DNA from 2 places in the Brevibacterium limosum genome. Region 1 is predicted to be linked to the other one. Evidence: predicted binding sites of a transcription regulator. Region 1 holds the regulator's gene; the other holds the start of a gene.
The links. Region 1 encodes HrcA, which represses chaperone genes, less so after heat shock. Its sites were predicted from a motif close to TTNGCACTCGNNNNNNNCGAGTGCNAA; they were not measured.
Positions count from the first base shown of each region.

Region 2: groL (chaperonin GroEL) is a predicted target of HrcA. The motif match lies at 5,261-5,287, and genes of this name have one in related genera.

Region 1 covers NZ_CP050154.1:1,861,733-1,871,647, reverse strand. The annotation lists gene GUY37_RS08290 (PhoH family protein) at 1-810, opposite strand, end outside; gene GUY37_RS08285 (16S rRNA (uracil(1498)-N(3))-methyltransferase) at 911-1,681, opposite strand; gene dnaJ (molecular chaperone DnaJ) at 1,678-2,793, opposite strand; gene hrcA (heat-inducible transcriptional repressor HrcA) at 2,922-3,962, opposite strand; gene GUY37_RS08270 (DUF3097 family protein) at 4,124-4,987, shown strand; gene GUY37_RS19175 (DUF4870 domain-containing protein) at 5,409-5,768, shown strand; gene GUY37_RS08260 (DUF4870 domain-containing protein) at 5,835-6,578, shown strand; gene hemW (radical SAM family heme chaperone HemW) at 6,665-7,894, opposite strand; gene lepA (translation elongation factor 4) at 7,895-9,763, opposite strand.
Region 2 covers NZ_CP050154.1:697,908-708,329, forward strand. The annotation lists gene GUY37_RS03030 (threonine/serine exporter family protein) at 1-455, shown strand, start outside; gene GUY37_RS03035 (uracil-DNA glycosylase) at 446-1,147, opposite strand; gene GUY37_RS03040 (aldehyde dehydrogenase family protein) at 1,591-3,057, shown strand; gene GUY37_RS03045 (DUF3263 domain-containing protein) at 3,245-3,511, shown strand; gene GUY37_RS03050 (LytR C-terminal domain-containing protein) at 3,514-4,077, shown strand; gene GUY37_RS03055 (cold-shock protein) at 4,542-4,745, shown strand; gene groL (chaperonin GroEL) at 5,444-7,087, shown strand; gene GUY37_RS03065 (nuclear transport factor 2-like protein) at 7,319-7,702, shown strand; gene GUY37_RS03070 (DUF1707 SHOCT-like domain-containing protein) at 7,712-8,479, opposite strand; gene GUY37_RS03075 (sulfite exporter TauE/SafE family protein) at 8,556-9,305, shown strand; gene GUY37_RS03080 (hypothetical protein) at 9,408-10,229, shown strand; gene GUY37_RS03085 (RNA-binding S4 domain-containing protein) at 10,229-10,422, shown strand, end outside.

The sequences.
Region 1 (9,915 bases):
CATCTTCATCTGCTCGGCCGTCGTGTTCTGGGCTTCGTCGAGGATGATGAAGGCGTCGTTGAGGGTCCGACCGCGCATGTACGCCAAGGGAGCGACCTCGATCGTGCCGGTCTCGATGAGCAGCGGGATCGACTCGGGATCGACCATGTCGTGCAGGGCGTCGTAGAGCGGACGCACGTACGGGTCGATCTTGTCGTTGAGAGTGCCCGGCAGGTAGCCCAGCGATTCCCCGGCTTCGACGGCGGGCCGGGTGAGGATGATCCGCGAGACCTCTTTGTGCTGGAGGGCGTTGACGGCCATGGCCATCGCCAGGTAGGTCTTGCCGGTTCCGGCCGGGCCGATGCCGAAGGTGATCGTGTGATTGCGGATGGCCTTGACGTAGTCGTGCTGGCCCATCGTCTTCGGACGGATCGACTTGCCCCTGGTGGAGAGGATGTTCGTGCCCAGCACCGTCGAGGCGGCCGCGCCTTCGGAGGAGAATGTCGCGACCCGGTCGATCGTCTCTTCGTTGATGCGATGGCCGGCGGTGTAGAGCTTCTTGAGTTCCCCGATGACGCTGACGAAAGCTTCGACGCGTTTCGGGTCGCCGGTGACCTGGACCTGGTTGGCCCTGACGTGGATGTCGAGGTCGTCGAAGGTCTTCTCCAGAGCGCGCAGGTTCGACTCTCCGGGGCCGAAGAAGGCGACGAGGTCGATGGAGTCGGGGATGACGAGGCGCACGGTGTCGCGTGCGGAGCCGCGTGTGTCCGTCGCGGTGTCATTCTCAACGGCACCGTCGTTGTGTGCGGTGTCCGGGTCGGTGGGGTTCATGGGGTTCGAATTGGGTGGGGTGATGTCCAGAATGTTCCTTTGCGAGTGAGCGCACCGTCACCGGCGGCGCCTGAATGTGCTTCCATCCTAGTCCGACGCCTCACCAACGGCCCAATGAATTCTGGGCCAGGACCAGACCCGCCGATCCCGCCGATGATGAGCGCAGGATCGTCGGACCGAGGCACACCGGCAGCGCTCCGCGACCGGTCAGGGCGTCGAGTTCTCCGTCGCTGATGCCGCCTTCGGGTCCGACGACGAAGACGATGCGTGCCGGCAGCTGGGCGGGGTCACCTGCGGCCAGGTCGGCCAGGTCGGCCAGGGCGTCGGAGAGTCTGCGCTGCGCGGTCTCGTGGAGGACGAAGACGGCATCGGTGTCGCCGACGGTCTGGGCCAGGGAGGATCCGCGGACGAGATCGTGGAGGACCGGGAACCGTGAACGTCTGGCCTGGAGGGAGGCCGCAGCCAAGAGGTTCTCCCATTTTGCGGCCATCCTCTCCCGCTTCTTGGCCGGCCAGTCCGCGATCGAGCGTTCGGCGGCCCAGGGAATGACCTCGTCGACGCCGATCTCCGTGGCCGTCTCGATGGCCTGCAGGTCCCGGTCGCCCTTCGCCAGTGCCTGGACGAGGACGAGGCGCGGACCCGTGCTGTCCTCGTTCGTCACCGCGGTGACGTCGATCGTCACCTCATTCGGCGAGGCGGCCGTGACGGTTCCGCGGGCCCGTGTGCCTGCGCCGTCGACGATGTCGATCTCCTCGCCGGGACCGATCCGACGCACCCGCACCGCGTGCCCGGCCACGTCCTCACCGAGGGTGAGTGCGGAACCGACGGCAGCCTCGGCGGCCGTGGCGGAGCGGAAGACGGGACGACTCACCGACCGGCGAACCTCTCACGCATGCGGGAGAACATTCCCCGGTTCTCGGTCGATATCTGGGCGCGCGGTGTCTCCTCTCCGCGCAGCTGGGCGAGCTTCTCGAGCAGTTCCCGCTGGTCGTCGTCGAGTTTGTCCGGGGTGAGGACATCGATGGTGATGAGCAGGTCCCCGCGGGTCTCCGAACGCAGACGGGCGGCACCGAGTCCGGAGAGTTTGACGACGGTGCCGGACTGGGTGCCGGAGGCGATGTTGAGGTCCTGGGTGCCGTCGAAGGTCTCGAACGGGATGGTCGCGCCCAGAGTCGCGGCGGTCATCGGCACCGAGACGGCGGCGCGGAGGTTGTCGCCGTCGCGCTGGAAGACCTCGTGGCGGGTGACCATGACCTCGACGAAGAGGTCACCGGCGGGTCCGCCGCCGGGGCCGACCTCGCCCTGGCTGGACAGCTGGATGCGGGTGCCGTCGGAGACGCCGGCGGGGATGCGGATCTTCATGGTCCGCTGCTTGCGCACACGTCCGTCGCCCTGGCAGTTGAGGCAGGGGTTCGGGATGACGGTGCCGAAGCCGTGGCAGGAGTTGCAGGTCTGGTTCGTGACCATCTGTCCCAGCAGGGTCCGGGTCATGCGCTGGACGCTGCCGGCACCGTGGCACAGTGAGCAGGTCTCGATCTTGGTGCCCTCCTGAGTGCCGGCACCGGAACAGGTGTCGCAGACGACCGCGGTGGTCACATCGAGGTCGACGGTGCCGCCGAAGGCTGCGGTCTTCAGGTCGATGTTGACGCCGACGAGGGCGTCCTTGCCACGCTGTGTGCGCGGGATCGGGCCCCCGGCCTGGCCGCCGCCACCGCCGAAGAAGGTTTCGAAGATGTCGCCGAATCCGCCGAATCCGCCGCCGGCGGGGAAGCCCTGGCCGTTCTCGCCGCCGCCCATATCGTAGTTGCGGCGCTTGTCCGGATCGGAGAGCACATCGTAAGCCAGTGAGATGGCTTTGAATTCGTCTTCGTGACCTGGATTGACGTCCGGGTGGTACTTGCGTGCCAGCTTCCGGTACGACGCCTTGATCTCAGCCGCGGAAGCATCTTTGGACACTCCGAGTGTTTCATAGTGATCGGCCACAGAAACTTCTCTCTCCCTGACGTAGTGGTGTTCTCTGTTCGTGGTGGTGGCGGCTGCGCTGCTGCGCGGTCCTCACCGATGTTGTGCTGCCCGGCTCCGGGCGCCTCTGGTCGTCGTCACTTCGGGCCCTACCCTCGATCCAGGATCGAGGACACGTATTTCGCGACGGCACGGACTGCCGAGATCGTCGTCGGATAGTCCATTCGGGTCGGGCCGAGCACTGCCAGTCTGGCCGAGGAACCCGCGTCATGACCATATTCGGCGGCGACGACGGAAGTCGAGCTGAACGATTCGTGAGTATTCTCACGCCCGATGCGCACGCTGATCTCCTCGTGGTCTTCGGCCATCGAGGTGAGCAGCCTGAGCAGGACCACCTGCTCCTCGAAGGCTTCGAGGATCGGGGCCATCTTCTCTCCGAATTCGCTCCCGGAGCGGGCGAGATTCGCAGTGCCGGCCATGATGATGCGCTCTTCACGGGTCGCGGCCACGAGGTCGACGACGGCGGCGCGGACCTGCTTGAGTCCGGAGTCGTCACGAGCAGCCGCCTCACTCGGTTCGGGGGCGGCCGCCTCGGCGGCGGAGGTCGATCCGAAGATCTGGGCGAGTGTGCGCCCGGCGAACTCGGCGTTGATCTGATCGCGCAGCCCGCGCACGGCGTCTTCGTCGACCGGGGTCGGGGTGATCACGGTCTTCTGTTCGACCTGTCCGGCATCGGTGATGAGGACGACGAGGATCCGGCCGGGACCGAGACCGACGATCTCGATGTGTTTGATGCGGGCCCGTGACACCGTCGGGTACTGGATGAGGGCCACCTGGCGGGTGAGGCCGGAGAGGACGCGGACGGTGCGGTCGAGCATCTCGTCGAGTTCGACGTCACCGTCGATGAGCTGGAGGATCGCGCGGCGTTCTGCGGTGGTCAGCGGTTTGAACTCGTCGATGCGATCGACGAACATCCGGTACCCCAGGTCGGTCGGGATCCGGCCGGCCGAGGTGTGGGGCTGGGCGATATAGCCCTCCAGTTCGAGCTGGGCCATATCGTTGCGGATCGTGGCCGGAGAGACGCCGAGGGTGTGGCGCTGCACGATCGCCTTCGATCCCACGGGTTCGTTGGTGGCGACGAAGTCCTCGACGATGGCGCGCAGCACCTGTGCTCGTCTGCTGTCGTTCATCGCGGGTCTCCTCTCCGTCTCGCCGGGCCGATCGCGGTTCCGCGCCTGCGCTTGGCACTCCTTGGGCCTGAGTGCCAATTCTACGCCTCTCGTTCCAGGAATTCATTTCTGGGGTGGCCTGCGGGTCTGCGCCCATGCGGGACCGTCCTTGACTAGGGTGGTTGCCCGTGAATGCTTTTGATCGCTATGGCCCCGATGTGCTCTCCGGTTCCTCACCCTCGTCACACCGGCCGAAGAAGTCCCGCCAGGTCGAGCTCGGCCTGGGCATGGTCCTCGAGGATGCCGTGAGCGGCTATGTCGGCGCTGTCGTCGGTGCGGAGAAGACCACGGCCGGGGTCGTCGTCAAGCTTGAGGACCGCGTCGGAAAGGTGCGCGCCTTCCCGCTGGGGCCGGGGTTCCTCCTCGAAGGTCAGCCGGTCGATGTGCAGCTGCCGAAGAAGCGGGCGCGAGAGCCCGGACGGACCGCTTCGGGCTCTCGCGCCGTGGCCGGTGCCAAGGCACGGGTGGCACGCGGATCGCGGATCTGGGTCGAAGGCAAGCACGATGCCGAACTCGTCGAGAAGATCTGGGGCGATGATCTGCGCATCGAGGGCGTCGTCGTCGAACCTCTGGGCGGTCTCGACGATGTCGCCGACAAGCTGGAGGCCTTCGGTCCGGACCAGGACCACCGGGTGGGTGTCCTCGCCGACCACCTGGTGAGTGGGACGAAGGAATCGAAGATCGCCGAGGCGGTCCGCGCCGATCCGCGCTATCGCGACGTCGTCCACATCATCGGTCACCCCTACGTCGATATCTGGCAGGCGGTGAAGCCCCATGTCGTCGGAATCCGCGAATGGCCGGTCGTCCCCCGGGGCGAGGACTGGAAGACGGGAATCCTGCGTCGCATCGGGTGGCCGCATGCCGACCATCGGGATGTCGCTCGCGGGTGGGTGCGCATCCTCGGGAAGGTCAGCACCATCGCCGATGTCGAACCGACGCTGTCGGGGCGGGTCGAGGAGCTCATCGATTTCGTCACCGTCGGCTGAGCGTCTCCGGTGGCCCGACGCGGTCGCCGTGTGCCGAAACTGTCACAGGAGTGAGGCTTTCCCGACATCCTCGGTGTGAGTCGCTCCGCTAGGGTGAATGGCAAGCGTCCGTCGAAAGGATCCCCATGTCGTTCACCCCCGAACAGCCCGGCAGCCGTCCGATGCCCCCGAACTACTCTCAGGCCTCCGGACCACAACAGCCCTACGCTCCGCAGAACCAGCAGTACTCTCAGCCGCAGAGCTACGGCGGCCAGTCCGGCTACGGCTCGCAACCCGGCTACGGCGCTCAACCGGGTTACGGCGGTCAGCCGGGTTACGGCGCTCAGCCCGGGTACGGAATGCCGCAGATGCACAATCCGGCGATGTTCGACTCCGCTCTCTGCCCGAGCAGGCCTACGGCCCTGGTTCCGAACAGTTCTGGATGGCTCACGAACCCGACCGGACCACGGCACTGTGGACCCACCTCGGCGCGATCATCTTCGGCTTCATGCCGCTCATCATGTTCCTCGTGAAGAAGGACGAATCGCCCTTCGTCCGGGAGCACTCCCGTCAGGGCCTCAACGCGCTGATCACGAACACGATCGTCACTTTCGGGGCCCTCTTCGTCTTCGGCATCCTCGGTTTCATGCTGGCACTTGTGACATTCGGTATCGGCATCCTCCTCGTGTATGCAGCGCTCATCGTCCCGCTCTTCTACGTCGTCCTCTACATCATCGCGGCCGTCGCAGCGAACAAGGGCGAGGGTTACAAGTTCCCGCTCACCATCAACTTCGTGAAGTGACCATTCCCCGTCACCCCGCACTCTCTGGACTAGTGTGGGGTGATCGCAAACTCTGAAGGGACTCTCATGTCGGACAACCCGCAGCAGCCGAACAACGGACAGTCGCAGCCGATGCCGCCGAACTATTCGCCGCAGTCGGGCCCGCAGCAGCCGCACACTCAGCAGCCTCAACAGGGAAGCCGACCTCAGTACGGCTCCCAGCCGCCGAACCCGGCGTACGGTTCTCAGCCGCAGAACCCTCAGCAGGGCCATCCGGGGTACGGCTCGCAGCAGGCTTATGGCAGTCAGCCCGGTTACGGGCCTCAGCAGCCCTACGACGCTCCGCAGGGTCAGCCTCAGGCCGGGTACGGATTCCAGGGAGCGTCCTCCGCGCACTCACCTGCGGCCGGTGTGCCCATGGGCTCCGAACTGCCTGATGCGGCCTATGGTCCGAGCTCTGTCGGGTTCTGGAAAGCCGACCAGACCGAACGGACGACGGCCCTGTGGTCGCACCTCGCCCACGCGGCCACCTACGTCATCGGACTCGGCTGGATCGTCACTCTCATCCTCTTCATCATCAACAAGGACAAGTCGCCGTTCCTCCGCCATCATGGTGCGCAGTCACTCAACCTGCTGATCATCGGTGTCATCGCCGGGTTCGGCATCGGGCTGATCGGAGGGGTTCTCTCCATCGTCGGCATCGGACTGCTTATCCTGCTGCTCCTGCCGGTGCTCTCGATCTACATGATCGTCATCGAGATCATCGCCGGACTGGCAGCCAACCGAGGTGAGGGCTACCGGATCCCGATGACTCCGAACTGGATCAAGTGATCTGTCGCTCCGCGAGGGTCTCACCCCAGCAGAGTCGCTGAGCAGTTCGCCCCACCGCCCGGTCCGGGTGGCGGGGCGAAACTCATTCACACGTATTCGGTGAGGACGCGGACCATGTGGTCGGCCAGCAGACGTCCCTGCAGAGTCGGCTGGAACCAGCCGGCCTCCACGCCATCGGCGTCGAGCAGTCCCTGTCTGACGAATGTTCTGATCGCCTGCTCGCTGCCTGGTGCCAGGGAATCCAGACGCAGCTCCCGGTCGATTCGGGCGGCGAGCATGATCCGTTCGATCTCCCGGGTCTGGTCGTCGAGGACCTCACGGCCGATCGACGGGGACTCCCCCGCTAACAGCCGGTCGGCCCAGGCACGTGGGTGTTTGGCATTCCAGAACCGGACTCCCCCGACGTGTGAGTGAGCGCCGGGGCCGAAGCCCCACCAGTCGGCATTGCGCCAATAGGCCAGATTGTGCTCACAGCGCGTATCGGAACCGGTCGACCAGTTGCTCACTTCGTACCAGTGCAGACCGGCAGCGGAGATCGCGGCGTCGGCGATCTCGTATTTGTCGGCCAGATCGTCCTCATCGGGCATGGGCAGCTGCCCGCGGCGCACCAGCGAGCCCATCTTCGTGCCCGGTTCGACGATGAGGGAATAGGCCGAAATGTGGTCGACGTCGTTTCCCAGCGCGACGTCGAGGGATCTGCGCCAATCGTCGATCGACTCCCCCGGGGTGCCGAAGATGAGGTCCAGGCTGAGTTCGAGGCCGGCTTCCTTGACCCAGCGAGCCACCTCGGGGATCTTCTTCGGATCGTGCGTGCGATCCAAAGTCGCGAGCACATGCGGCACAGCCGACTGCATGCCCATGGAGACGCGGTTGAAACCGGCTCCGGCCAGCGTCGCGATGTACGCGGGATCCAAGGTGTCGGGGTTGGCTTCGGTGGTGACTTCGACGTTCTCCGCCAGGCGGAAGCGAGAACGGATATCGTCCATCACCCCGGCGAGCACGTCGGCTGCGAGCAGCGTCGGGGTGCCTCCGCCGAAGAAGATCGTCGAAACCTCACGATCGCCTGCCCCCACCTCGGCGAGGGTGGACACGGACAGGTCGAGCTCACGGGCGAGATTGCTGCGGTAGTCCTCCCGGGAGGCGCCCGGTCCGAGGTCCTCGGCGGTATAGGTGTTGAAGTCGCAGTAGCCGCAGCGGACCCGGCAGTACGGGACGTGGACGTAGAGGCTCAGTCCCCGCTCGGCGGCGCCGATTCCTGCCGATGGCGGCAGGGAACCGTCGCGCGGAGGGACCTCGCCGGTCGGTTGTGCGGGCACTTACTTCTTGCTGTCCTTCGTCTCCGGCTCGTCCGAGGACAGGGCCGCGATGAATGCCTCCTGCGGCACTTCGACCGTGCCGACCATCTTCATCCGCTTCTTGCCTTCCTTCTGCTTCTCGAGCAGCTTGCGCTTACGGCTGATGTCGCCGCCGTAGCACTTCGACAGCACGTCCTTGCGGATGGCGCGGATGGTCTCACGGGCGATGATCCGGGATCCGATGGCCGCCTGGATGGGCACCTCGAACTGCTGGCGCGGGATGAGCTTGCGCAGCTTCCCGGCCATCGCCACCCCGTAGGAGTACGCCTTGTCACGGTGGACGATCGCGGAGAACGCGTCGACCTGGTCGCCGTGCAGCAGGATGTCGACCTTGACGAGGTCGGAGGCATCCTGACCGTCGTCGGAGTAGTCGAGAGAGGCGTAGCCCTTGGTCCGGGACTTCAGCTGGTCGAAGAAGTCGAAGACGATCTCTGCCAAAGGCAGCCGGTAGCGGATCTCCACCCGGTCCGAGGACAGGTAGTCCATGCCCTGAAGTTTGCCGCGGCGGTCCTGGCACAGTTCCATCACCGCACCGATGTAATCGCTGGGGGTGAGGATGGTGGCCTGAACCATCGGTTCGCGGACTTCCCTGATCTTGCCGGTGGGGTATTCGCTCGGGTTCGTCACCACGGCCTCCGAGCCGTCTTCCATGGTCACGTCGTAGATCACCGACGGTGCGGTGGAGATGAGATCGAGGTCGAACTCGCGTTCCAGGCGGTCACGCAGCACTTCGAGGTGGAGCAGACCGAGGAATCCGCAGCGGAATCCGAAGCCCAGAGCCGTCGAGGTCTCGGGTTCGTAGGCCAGGGAGGCATCATTGAGTTTGAGTTTGTCGAGGGCGTCTCGCAGCACTGGATAGTCGGAGCCGTCGATCGGGAAGAGTCCGGAGAACACCATCGGCTTGGGTTCGCGATAGCCGTCGAGAGGCTGATCGGCCGGGGTGGCCGCGGCGGTGACGGTGTCACCGACCTTCGACAGTCGCACGTCTTTGACCCCTGTGATGAGGTAGCCGACCTCGCCGACGCCCAGGCCCTTCGTCGCCTTGGGCTCGGGCATGGAGGCACCGATCTCCTGCAGCTCATGGGTGGTGCCGGTCGACATCATCTCGATCTTCTCGCGCGGGGCCAGCGAACCGTCGATGACGCGGACATAGGTGACCACACCGCGGTAGGTGTCGTAGACGGAGTCGAAGATCATCGCGCGTGCCGGTGCGTCGGCGTCGCCGACGGGGGCGGGGATATCGGTGATGATGCGGTCGAGGACCTCTTCGACGCCTTCGCCGGTCTTGCCCGACACGAGCAGGCAGTCCTCGGGTTCGCAGCCGATGAGGTTGGCGAGTTCTTCCGCGTACTTCTCCGGCTGTGCGGCGGGCAGGTCGATCTTGTTGAGCACGGGGATGATCGTCAGATCGTTCTCCATGGCCAGGTACAGGTTCGCCAGCGTCTGGGCCTCGATGCCCTGAGCCGAATCGACGAGCAGCAGCGCACCTTCACAGGCGGCCAGGGAACGCGAGACCTCGTAGCTGAAGTCGACGTGGCCGGGAGTGTCGATCATGTTGAGCGCGTACGGGGTGTCCTCGTGTTCCCACGGCATGCGCACGGCCTGTGATTTGATGGTGATTCCGCGTTCGCGTTCGATGTCCATCCGGTCGAGGTACTGGGCACGCATATCGCGGTTCTCGACGACACCGGTCATCTGGAGCATGCGGTCGGCCAGGGTCGACTTGCCGTGGTCGATATGAGCGATGATGCAGAAATTGCGAATCAGCTCGGGTGAGGTGGCAGACGGTGAGATCCGCTGTGCAGCTTCCTTATTCACCTGAGGTGACATGAACGCCCTTCCTTTGACAGACCAGGTCCCCAGACAGACCCGATCTCCCATTCTTTCATGACTTGCGCACGGACTTGGAATCCGCGGCGTGCGCATCATGATCATCCCTGACTTTCTCCGTTCGGACCTCTGCCGGTCGGCACAGATCGGGG
Region 2 (10,422 bases), 1.2 Mb from region 1:
TCTTCACCGCCGTCTATCAGATCGCTTCGGATTCGGAGAATGTCACGTTCGCCGTGGGCCTGTCCTCACTGTTCACTGCGATCCTGGCGAATGCGGCCCTGGCCGTCGGCGCTGTGCTCGGCAGCTATCTGGCGCTGCCGTTGAAGAACCTCAAGAGCCAGAGTTCGGCCGAGGAGAAGGTCGAGTCGGTGCGCAGCGGCGAGACCTCGACCGCCGTCATCGACTCGGTGCAGCCGGGAGGCGCGAAGACCCAGTCGAGCGGGCCCGGAGGATCTGGAGCCTCGAGCGCGACCGGGGCCTCGGGGGCGATCGGCACCTCGACCTCGACCGGTGCCTCGGGTGCGATCGGTACCTCGACCTCGACCGGTGCCTCGGGTGTGTCGGCCTCGTCTGGCGCATCGGGCTCGGCAGAGATGGGGAAGCTGTCGACGGATACCGGCCCGATTCAGTCCTGATCCGGCAGGGCCCAATCGATCGGTTCGATGCCCTTCTGAGCGAGCAATTCATTCGTGCGTGAGAACGGGCGGGAGCCGAAGAAGCCCCGTCGGGCCGACAACGGAGACGGATGCGCGGATTCGATGAGGGCCACCTCGGCGGTTCCCGAAGTCAGCAGGGGAGCGAGATTGCGGGCATCGCGGCCCCAGAGGATGGCGACGAGCGGCTGATCGCGTTCGATCAGCGCGGTGATCGCCCGTTCCGTGATCTCCTCCCAGCCCTTGCCGCGGTGGGACGCGGGCTCACCGGGGGCGACTGTGAGGGCACGGTTGAGCAGCATGACTCCCTGACGTGACCAGGCGCGCAGGTCCCCGTGCTGGGCAGGCGGGATGCCGAGGTCGGATTCGAGTTCCTTAAAGATATTGCCCAGTGACCTCGGCAGGGGGCGGACATCGGGGTCGACGGCGAACGACAGGCCGATGGCGTGGCCGGGCGTCGGATAGGGATCCTGGCCGACGATGAGGACCTTCACCTGTTCGAGCGGTTCGGCGAAGGCCCGGAACACGAAGTCCCCGGTGGGCAGGTATCGGCGACCGGCGGCGATCTCATCGCGGAGGAAGTCGCCCATCGAGTGGATGCGCTCCTCCACTCCGGTCAGGGCGTTCGCCCAGTCGGGGGACATGATCTCGGTCAGCGGAGGCGTCGACGTCATGGGCACGAGTGTAGCGAGGACGAGGACAGTTGGGTCACCTGCCCGGGAATGGACGGAGCAGGAACGGCGGTGCTGTCGCCAGCTGAGGGTAACGGGGGCGGGAAGCCGCCACGGACGGGATTGTTGGGTCGATCCACGGTGGTTTCGTCACTGATATCACCGTGGATCGACCCGACAATCCTCCATCCGCCGCGCAGAGGAGGGAGGGGCGAGCGTTGCGAACCCCTGCACCGCCTCGGCGAGGGCACACGAGAACCTCGGCACCACCTCGGGGGAAGAGGTCGATAACGTCGGCACCGCCCCGCCTCGGCAAGGGGCCCTGCGCGGATGTGCACGAAGTGCAGATCGGGTGTGCGCGATCGCCTATCGAACGGGTGTATTGCCGTTCAGCGCCACGCGTTATGCTCGGCCTAAGGAGTTCATCGTTGAACGAAAGGACCGAAATGTCGGAATTCCCAGAGGCCAAGAATTGGAAGATGCTCATCGGCGGAGAATGGGTCGACGCCGCTGACGGCGACACCACCGATGTCATCACCCCGATCGACCGCAATGTCGTCATCGCCACGGTGCCCAACGGCAAGGAGGCCGACGCCGACCGCGCCGTCAAGGCCGCACGGAAGGCTTTCCCGGAGTGGGCCGCCCTGCCGTTCAAGGAACGCCAGAAGAAGCTTCTGGCCTGCGCCGATGCGCTCGAAGCCGCGTCGGAAGAGCTCGCCCAGCTGACCGCGCTCGACACCGGAAACGCGATCCGCACCCAGGCACGCCCGGAGACGATCACACTGGCCGACCTGTTCCGCTACATGGGCGGGGTCGCCGGTGAGGTCAAGGGCAACACCCTGCCCGCCGGAGACAAGCAGCTCCAATACACCAAGCGCGTGCCGCTCGGCGTCGTCGCCGGCATCCTGCCGTGGAACTCGCCGCTGATGATCGCCGCCTTCAAGACCCCTGCGGCGATCGCCGCCGGCAACACGATCGTCCTCAAGTGCGCTGAGGATGCGCCGCTGACGATCCTGAAGATGGCCGAGATCATCGCCGACATCCTGCCCGCCGGCGTGCTCAACGTCGTCACCGGCAAGGGCTCGGTCATCGGTGAGGCCCTCAACGTCCACGCGGACGTCGACAAGGTCTCGTTCACCGGTTCGACCAGCGTCGGCCGTCACGTCGCCGAGGTGGCCGGCGGTCGTCTCGCGCATTCGTCGATGGAGCTCGGCGGCAAGAGCCCGAACATCATCTTCCCGGACTCGAACGACGACGACACTCTCGAGCAGGTGCTTCTGTCGACCCGCTTCGCCCGCCAGGGACAGTCCTGCACCATGGGTTCGCGGCTGTTCCTCCACGAGGACATCTACGACGACTTCCTGTCCAAGCTCGTCGACGCGGTCTCGAAGATGAAGGTCGGCGACCCCCGAGACGAGTCCACCGACATCGGCTGCATCATCAACCAGAAGCAGTACGACCAGGTCGCCAGCTACATCGAGATGGGCAAGTCGATGGACGGCGTCGAGATCGCCTACGACGGCTCCGATTCGCTGACGGTCGGCGAACCCGGCTTCTACCACGCACCCGTGATCTTCTCGAAGGCGAAGAACGACTGGCAGACCAGCCGCGAGGAGATCTTCGGCCCCGTCCTCTCGGTCATCCCGTGGAAGGACATCGACGAGGTCATCGACTTGGCCAACGATTCCGACTTCGGCCTCGCGGCCTTCGTCTTCACCAAGGACGTCGACGCGGCCCTGACCATGGCCAACCGCATCGAATCCGGCTGGGTGCAGGTCAACCAGGGCGGCGGCCAGCTGGCCGGCCAGTCCTACGGCGGCATGAAGACCTCCGGCTTCGGCCGCGAAGCCTCGCTCGAGGGCATGCTCGAGGGCTTCACTCAGATCAAGCAGGTCAACATCCGCATCCGCTGATCCGGATTCCCTCCCACTCACCCCGTCGTCACGGTCACCGATTCGGTGCCGCGCGGCGGGGTGATGCGGTTGGCTGCGGCGGTTCAGGGACCGACCTCACAGTCGCAGCGGCGCGCCGGAAATTTCGGTCCCGCCGATCGGGCGATAATATAGATGCACAGACACCTCTCGAAGGAGCACAACCTCTATGCCGCCGAATGACGACACCTCAGAACTGAGCGAGCTTGAGGTGGCCGTTTTGGAGTTCGAGCGGCGGTGGTGGAAATACGGAGGCGCCAAGGACCACGCGATCCGTGAGCGCTTCGACATGTCGGCCACCAGCTACTTCCAGATTCTGAACTCGCTTCTCGACAACCCTGCAGCTCTGGCCAGCGACCCCATGCTGGTCAAGCGCCTTCGCCGGATCCGCAGCACGCGGCAGAGCGAACGCGCCCAAGCCCGCGTCTCGAGGTAGACATGACCGACGAATTCGACGAGATCGAGCCCGGCCGGCGCAGCGGTGCCCATCGACAGGAGTCCGCAGCGTCGTCGAATATCGGTGCCATCTCGCTGGTCATCGTGCTCGCGCTGGTCGCGGTCCTGCTCGTCGTGGCCGCCATCAACATCATCTTCTCCTCGATGGGCAACCCTGAGTCGAAGATCGCCGACCCACCGGCCTCCGAGTCGGCATCGGCTGAACCCTCACCGAGCGAGAGCGAAGTCAGCGTCGCAGACGACTCGATCACCGTCGATGTCCTCAACGGATCCGGCGTCTCCGGTGCTGCGAAGAAGTTCTCCGAAGCGGTCGAGGAGAAGGGGTGGAAGCTCGGCCAGGTCGGCAACTACTCGACGAACCTCACGGATTCGACCGTGTACTACAACGGCGAGGAGAACGCCTCGCAGGCGAAGCTCGTGGCCGAATCGCTGGGCGTCTCGGCCACGGAGGCCTCCACGGACTTCGAAGCCGACATCACCGTCGTCATCTGCTCGGACATCGCCGATCGCGGACCCGAACCCAGCGAAGGCGGGGACTCGGAGTGATTCGAGCCGCGGTTGTGCGGCAGCGCGACTGAGTCGGCGGCAGCGGCTCGGCCTCGGCCGCCGCGGTTGCCGGGAGCTCATGGATCGGCGGCCCGGCCCGGGTTCGGTCGCCGCCATTGCGGTGGGGTCATGACTCGGCGGGCCGCCTCGGCGAATTTCTGACCGAACGGTCTGATTTCGCTCGCGACAATCCCCGCTGTGAACAGGGAAGAAACCCTCAGATAACGAATCTATAACAGTATTGAACCGCTCTAGGCGGGATGCGTGCCTGCGGTAGAGTTGCAACAGCTAGGCAAGCACAGCACCTTGTGTTCTAATCGTGCTTCACCGAGATTATTCTCTAGAGGTCAATGAGAGAAGTCGCGGGGTCAGTTGAGTTTTACTAGCTTCCGCATCCCAGACGGGGTCATCTGATCGCGGCTGTGATGCGGGATTTCAATGGCACTGCACTGTATGGAGAAGTAATGGCACAAGGTACCGTCAAGTGGTTCAACGCTGAAAAGGGCTACGGATTCATCACCCTCGAAGGCGAAAACCAGGACGTGTTCGTTCACTGGAGCGCAATCCAGATGGATGGCTACCGCTCTCTCGAAGAGGGCCAGCAGGTTCAGTTCGAAGTTGGAGAAGGACAAAAGGGTCCTCAGGCGGAGTCCGTCACCCTCCTCTGAGACTGGCTGCTATCAGCACAGTTTTCTGATCCGCTGCGGTGGGTTGTCGGAATGTCCTGCGGGTCGACCGGCGTCAACCGCACGGGGAAAGCGCCGAGCAGGCAACTGCTCGGCGCTTTTCAGTGCCCTCGGGCGGGGTAGGCTGCCCACGGGCGGTAAGCCACGGGATCGTGGCCCATTTGACGCCTGCGACTTGCTGGTCATGGATCAACCGACGTAATTGACCACCTTGTTTCGTAATGCTCACTTTCCTCGGTGTGTTTTTCAGAGAAGACAGTACCGAATGCCGAAAGTGCGGACGGGGAGGCCTCTGGAGTCGACCTGCGGGTCGCGGTCGGAGTCTGTTCGCAGGCTTGGGGCGCGAGCCGAGGGCAGGATCTGAGGCCCGCACCATCCCGGGCGCGCCGCCTGCGCCAGTCGTTTCGCCCTGGGCCGAACTGTCCTGTGCGCCGTCACCGTGCGCCGAGAACTCGCGGATCGCAGCGGTCCACGCCCGTCATGGCGGGCGACGAATATTTGCACTCGCATGGGTAGAGTGCTAAATCTAGTACTGGTGAAAACCGACGGGTTCCCACCAGTCGTCTCGAGAGCGTGGTCCATATGTGGAATGGAACATGCGGACACACTCTCTGCCGTCGCGGGCGTTGACGACTGCTCTGGATTCCCACTCCACTCCATCAGGGAGGATCTAAGCCGCTATGGCAAAGATGATTGCATTCGACGAAGAAGCTCGTCGAGGACTCGAAGCTGGCCTCAACCAGCTTGCGGACGCGGTCAAGGTGACCCTTGGACCCCGCGGTCGCAATGTCGTGCTCGAAAAGCAGTGGGGCGCACCGACCATCACCAACGATGGTGTCTCCATTGCCAAGGAGATCGAACTCGAGGACCCCTACGAGAAGATCGGCGCCGAGCTCGTCAAGGAAGTCGCTAAGAAGACTGACGACGTCGCAGGCGACGGAACCACCACCGCTACCGTGCTCGCTCAGGCCCTCGTCCGCGAAGGCCTGCGCAACGTGGCAGCCGGTGCTGATCCGCTCAGCCTCAAGCGCGGCATCGAGAAGGCCGTCGAGGCTGTGACGCAGGTTCTGCTGAACAACGCCATCGACATCGAGACCAAGGAACAGATCGCCGCCACCGCAGGCATCTCCGCTGGAGATCCCGCCATCGGCGAACTGATCGCCGAGGCCATCGACAAGGTCGGCAAGGAAGGCGTCGTCACCGTCGAGGAGTCCAACACCTTCGGACTCGAACTCGAACTGACCGAGGGTATGCGCTTCGACAAGGGCTACATCTCCGGTTACTTCGTCACCGACACCGATCGCCAGGAAGCTGTCCTTGAGGATCCCTACATCCTCATCGTCAACTCCAAGATCTCGAACGTGAAGGACCTGCTGCCCGTCCTCGAGAAGGTGCAGCAGTCCAACAAGCCGCTGTTCATCATCGCCGAAGACGTCGAGGGCGAAGCCCTGGCCGTCCTGGTGCTGAATAAGCTCAAGGGCACCTTCAAGTCCGTGGCTGTCAAGGCTCCGGGCTTCGGTGACCGTCGCAAGGCTCAGCTCGCCGACATCGCCATCCTCACCGGTGGCCAGGTCGTGTCCGAGGAGGTCGGGCTCAAGCTCGACAGCGTGACCACCGATCTGCTGGGCACCGCCCGCAAGGTCGTCATCACCAAGGACGAGACCACCATCGTCGAGGGCGCAGGAGACGCCGAGGAGATCGCCGGACGGGTCGCTCAGATCCGCGCCGAGATCGAGAACTCGGACTCCGACTACGACCGTGAGAAGCTGCAGGAACGTCTGGCCAAGCTGGCCGGCGGAGTTGCAGTCATCAAGGCCGGAGCCGCCACCGAGGTCGAGCTCAAGGAAACCAAGCACCGCATCGAAGATGCAGTGCGCAACGCCAAGGCTGCTGTGGAAGAGGGAATCGTCGCCGGCGGCGGCGTCTCGCTCATCCAGGCCGGCAAGGCCGCATTCGCCGACCTCGCACTCGAGGGAGACGAGGCCACCGGTGCCAACATCGTCAAGGTTGCCATCGAAGCCCCGCTGAAGCAGATCGCCACGAACGCCGGCCTCGAAGCCGGTGTGGTTGCCGACAAGGTCGCCAACCTCGAAGCCGGATTCGGTCTCAACGCCGCAACCGGTGAGTACGAGGATCTGCTGGCCGCTGGCATCAACGACCCGGTCAAGGTGACCCGCTCTGCTCTGCAGAACGCCGCCTCGATCGCCGGTCTGTTCCTCACCACCGAGTCGGTCGTCGCCGACAAGCCCGAAAAGGCCGCCGCAGGTGCAGACGCAGCTGCCGGCATGGACGGCATGGGTGGAATGGGCGGCATGGGCTTCTGATAGTCCCCGCTCGTTCGATCGGCCGTGCCGGTGCCCGCAAGGGCGCCGGCACGGCTTTTCTCATGCTCGCTTTCCCGGTCGTGTTTCCGTCGTTCCCGGGCAGAGCGTCTCGCATTCCCGGGCAGAGGGTCCCGCATTCCCGGGCCGAGCGCCCGGCATTCTCGAATTCTCTCGCCGAGGCTGCTCACCGAACCGTTGTTCAGCCGCCTGCGCTCCGCATAGGCTGGGTCTATGACCTTCACCGGCACCGATGCCTGCGGAAACAGTCCGAAGAACGTCTTCGTCGCAACGTTCGAAGAGAATCTCTTCAACGGGGACGGAGATGCCCTCGCCGAGGCGGTCGCTGACGACTGCGTCCTCCAGATCGTTCACCCGACCGACGTCGAAACCCACACGGGTCGCGAAGGCGTCCTCGAGGCGCTGCTGAAGCTGTCCGCTCATTCGCCCGAGGTCGGACACCTCGAAGCAGCGATCACCCACGGCAAGGCTGCGGCCGCGTGGGGGTACTGGCAGGCCGAGGCGGACGGCGACGATCTGCGGCACTTCTCGCACACGATGTGGTTCACCACGCACAGAGCGCAGGACTTCGGACAGATCCGGATCTTCCAGGTCTGAGCCGAACCCTCAGTCCCACGGGTTGTCACGGTGATGACGGCGCTGCGCCCTGCGCCGGTTCCGATCATCCCGGCGTGAGATCTGCCCGGGGGAGAACGGCGGGTGGGGCGGGTGCGGCGGCTGCAGCCCCGTACCGAAATCGGATTCGAAATCGCGTTCTTGCGGTTCGCCCTGCTCGAGCTGTCGTTTGGCTTCAGCATCGCCGAGGTGGGCCCGAGCCCGGCGAGTCAGCTCCTTCTTCCGGTTGCGGATGATCTCGTCCTTGTGCGCGATGCGCCCCAATCCGCCTAAGAGCATGGGGACGATGACGAAGATCGGCCAGAAGAAGATGAACTCACCGCGCGCGATCGACATGACCGCCCAGATCGCGAGCGTGATCCCGACAGGACCTGCGACGGCGCCGAGCAACGACCTGCGCACCCGATCCCGGTAGTACCTCTGCGCCGCAGCATCGATCTGCTCGGGAGTGATCGGCACCCGGTCGTCCTCGAGACGTGCCAGAGCCTGCGCGCGCCCCGCCTCGTCGAGCCTGCCCGGTTCGACATCGGTGGGATCGGTGAGGACGAGATCCTCGATCAGCGCTGGGACTTCACCGAGCGTCTTGATCTTCGCGGCCGCCTCGGTGCGCTCATCGAACTCCTCCACATCGAGCTGCCCGAGGGCATAGCCCTCCGAGAGGACATCACTGACGATCGCGCGATCGGCATCAGAGGCTCGGACCTGCCCATACGACCGCGGATCTGTGCTGAACCGCGACCAGAGGGGACTGGCGTTCATGGTGAATACTCTAACCCCGCGGTCAGTGGTGAGACTGAGCGTCAGCCGGGAATCGGGCTGAGCTAAACTCGACCGGGTGGAACCCGTCGTCGTGCTCATCCTCTTCGCCGTGTTCCTCGGTGCATTGTCCCAGCGCGTCACCGGGATGGGATTCGGCCTGGTCAGCGGCCCGTTCCTCGTCCTCCTCCTCGACCCGTTCAGCGGAGTCATCCTCGTCAACATCTGCGGAATCGTCGCCTCCTTCTCCGTCTTCGTCCGCACCTTCGCCGAGGTGGAATGGCCTCCGTTCCGCCACCTTGCCCTGGGTGCGGTGATCGGAACGATCCCCGGCGCGCTCCTCTCGTCATCGATGCCCACCCCACCCCTGCAGATTCTCATCGGTGCGCTCATCGTCATCTCCCTCATCAGCTCACTGACCTTGGGGAAGCTGGGGCGGGCGATACCCGCGAACCTCGGCACCAGGCTGACGGCCGGGCTCTTCTCCGGGGCGATGTCGGCGGCAGCGGGAGCCGGGGGACCGGCAGTCAGCGCCTACGCTGTGCTGACGAACTGGGAGCAGCGGTCGTTCGCGGCCACCCTGCAGCCGTTCCTGGTCGTCGGGACCGCCTCGGCGGTGGTGATGAAGGTGATCATCAACGGAGGGACCTGGCCGCATCTGGAGGTCGGGGTCTGGATCGGGCTCGGAGCCGTCCTCCTGGCCGGGCTCGTCGGCGGTGATTGGCTCTCCCGTCACATCGATGCGGCGATCGCGCGGATCGGGATGCTCGTCCTCGCTTTCGGCGGAGGAATCGCGGCCTTGGTCAAAGGCGTCGTGGGACTGGTCTGAACGAGCTTCGGGACTGAGCGGATATGGGGCACAGGTTCAGACGCCTGTCAGTTTCATCGGGCATACTGTTCGAGGACAAAGCTAGCCTGGGAGGCATGGATCGTGACCGAAGTATTTCTGTTGCTGCTCGTTGTTCTCGGGGCCGTTTTCTTCATCGGTCACCGCAAGGAGAAGCAGCGGCAGCGGGAATTGCACGCCGCCGAACTTCAGCAGGTGAAGAAGACTGCTGAAGAGGACGTCACCTCATTCGGTGAGGAAGTCGCCGAACTCGATGTCATCACCGCCGGTGTCGACCTCGACACTGGCGGTGCGCAGGACTACAAGCAGGCACTCGACTCGTACGACGTCGCCAAGGAGACCCTCGAGAAGGTCTCCGAACCCACTGACATCCGCCACGTCACCGAGGCGCTCGAAGACGGCCGTTACGCCGCCAAGTGCGTTCGCGCCCGGGTCGAAGGCAAACCGCTTCCCGTGCGTCGCCCGCCCTGCTTCTTCAACCCTCAGCACGGCCCCTCCGTCGAAGACATCGACTGGGCTCCGGCCGGCGGTCAGCTGCGTCCGGTGCCGGTATGCGCAGCCGACGCCGAGCGTGTTGCGGTCGGCGCCGATCCGCTGGTGCGCAAGGTCGTCACCGGCGACGGACACACCCGTCGCGCCTACTGGGAGGCCGGACCGGCCTACGCCGAATACAACCGCGGCTACTTCAACTCCTATGCAGGCTCCGGTCTGCTGCCCGGCGTCCTCATGGGTGCCATGCTCTTCGGCGGAATGGGCGGCGGCTGGGACGGCGCCTACGGAGGCGACATGGGCGACGCCGGCGGAGACGCCGGTGGAGACATGGGCGGCGGTGACGGCGGCGGCTTCTTCGGCGGCGACGGCGGTGACGGCGGAGGCCTGTTCGACGGCTTCGGTGACCTGTTCTGATGGAGACGATCGAGATCCGCGGCGAGTCGATCAGGCTCGGCCAGCTGCTCAAACTCCATGGAGTCGCCGAACACGGCGCTATGGCCAAAGACATGATCGCCGACGGTGAGGTCAGCGTCAACGGTGAGGTCGAGACCCGCCGCGGTGCCACGATCCGTCACGGCGACCGCGTCGAAGCCCTCGGCGAAGTCAT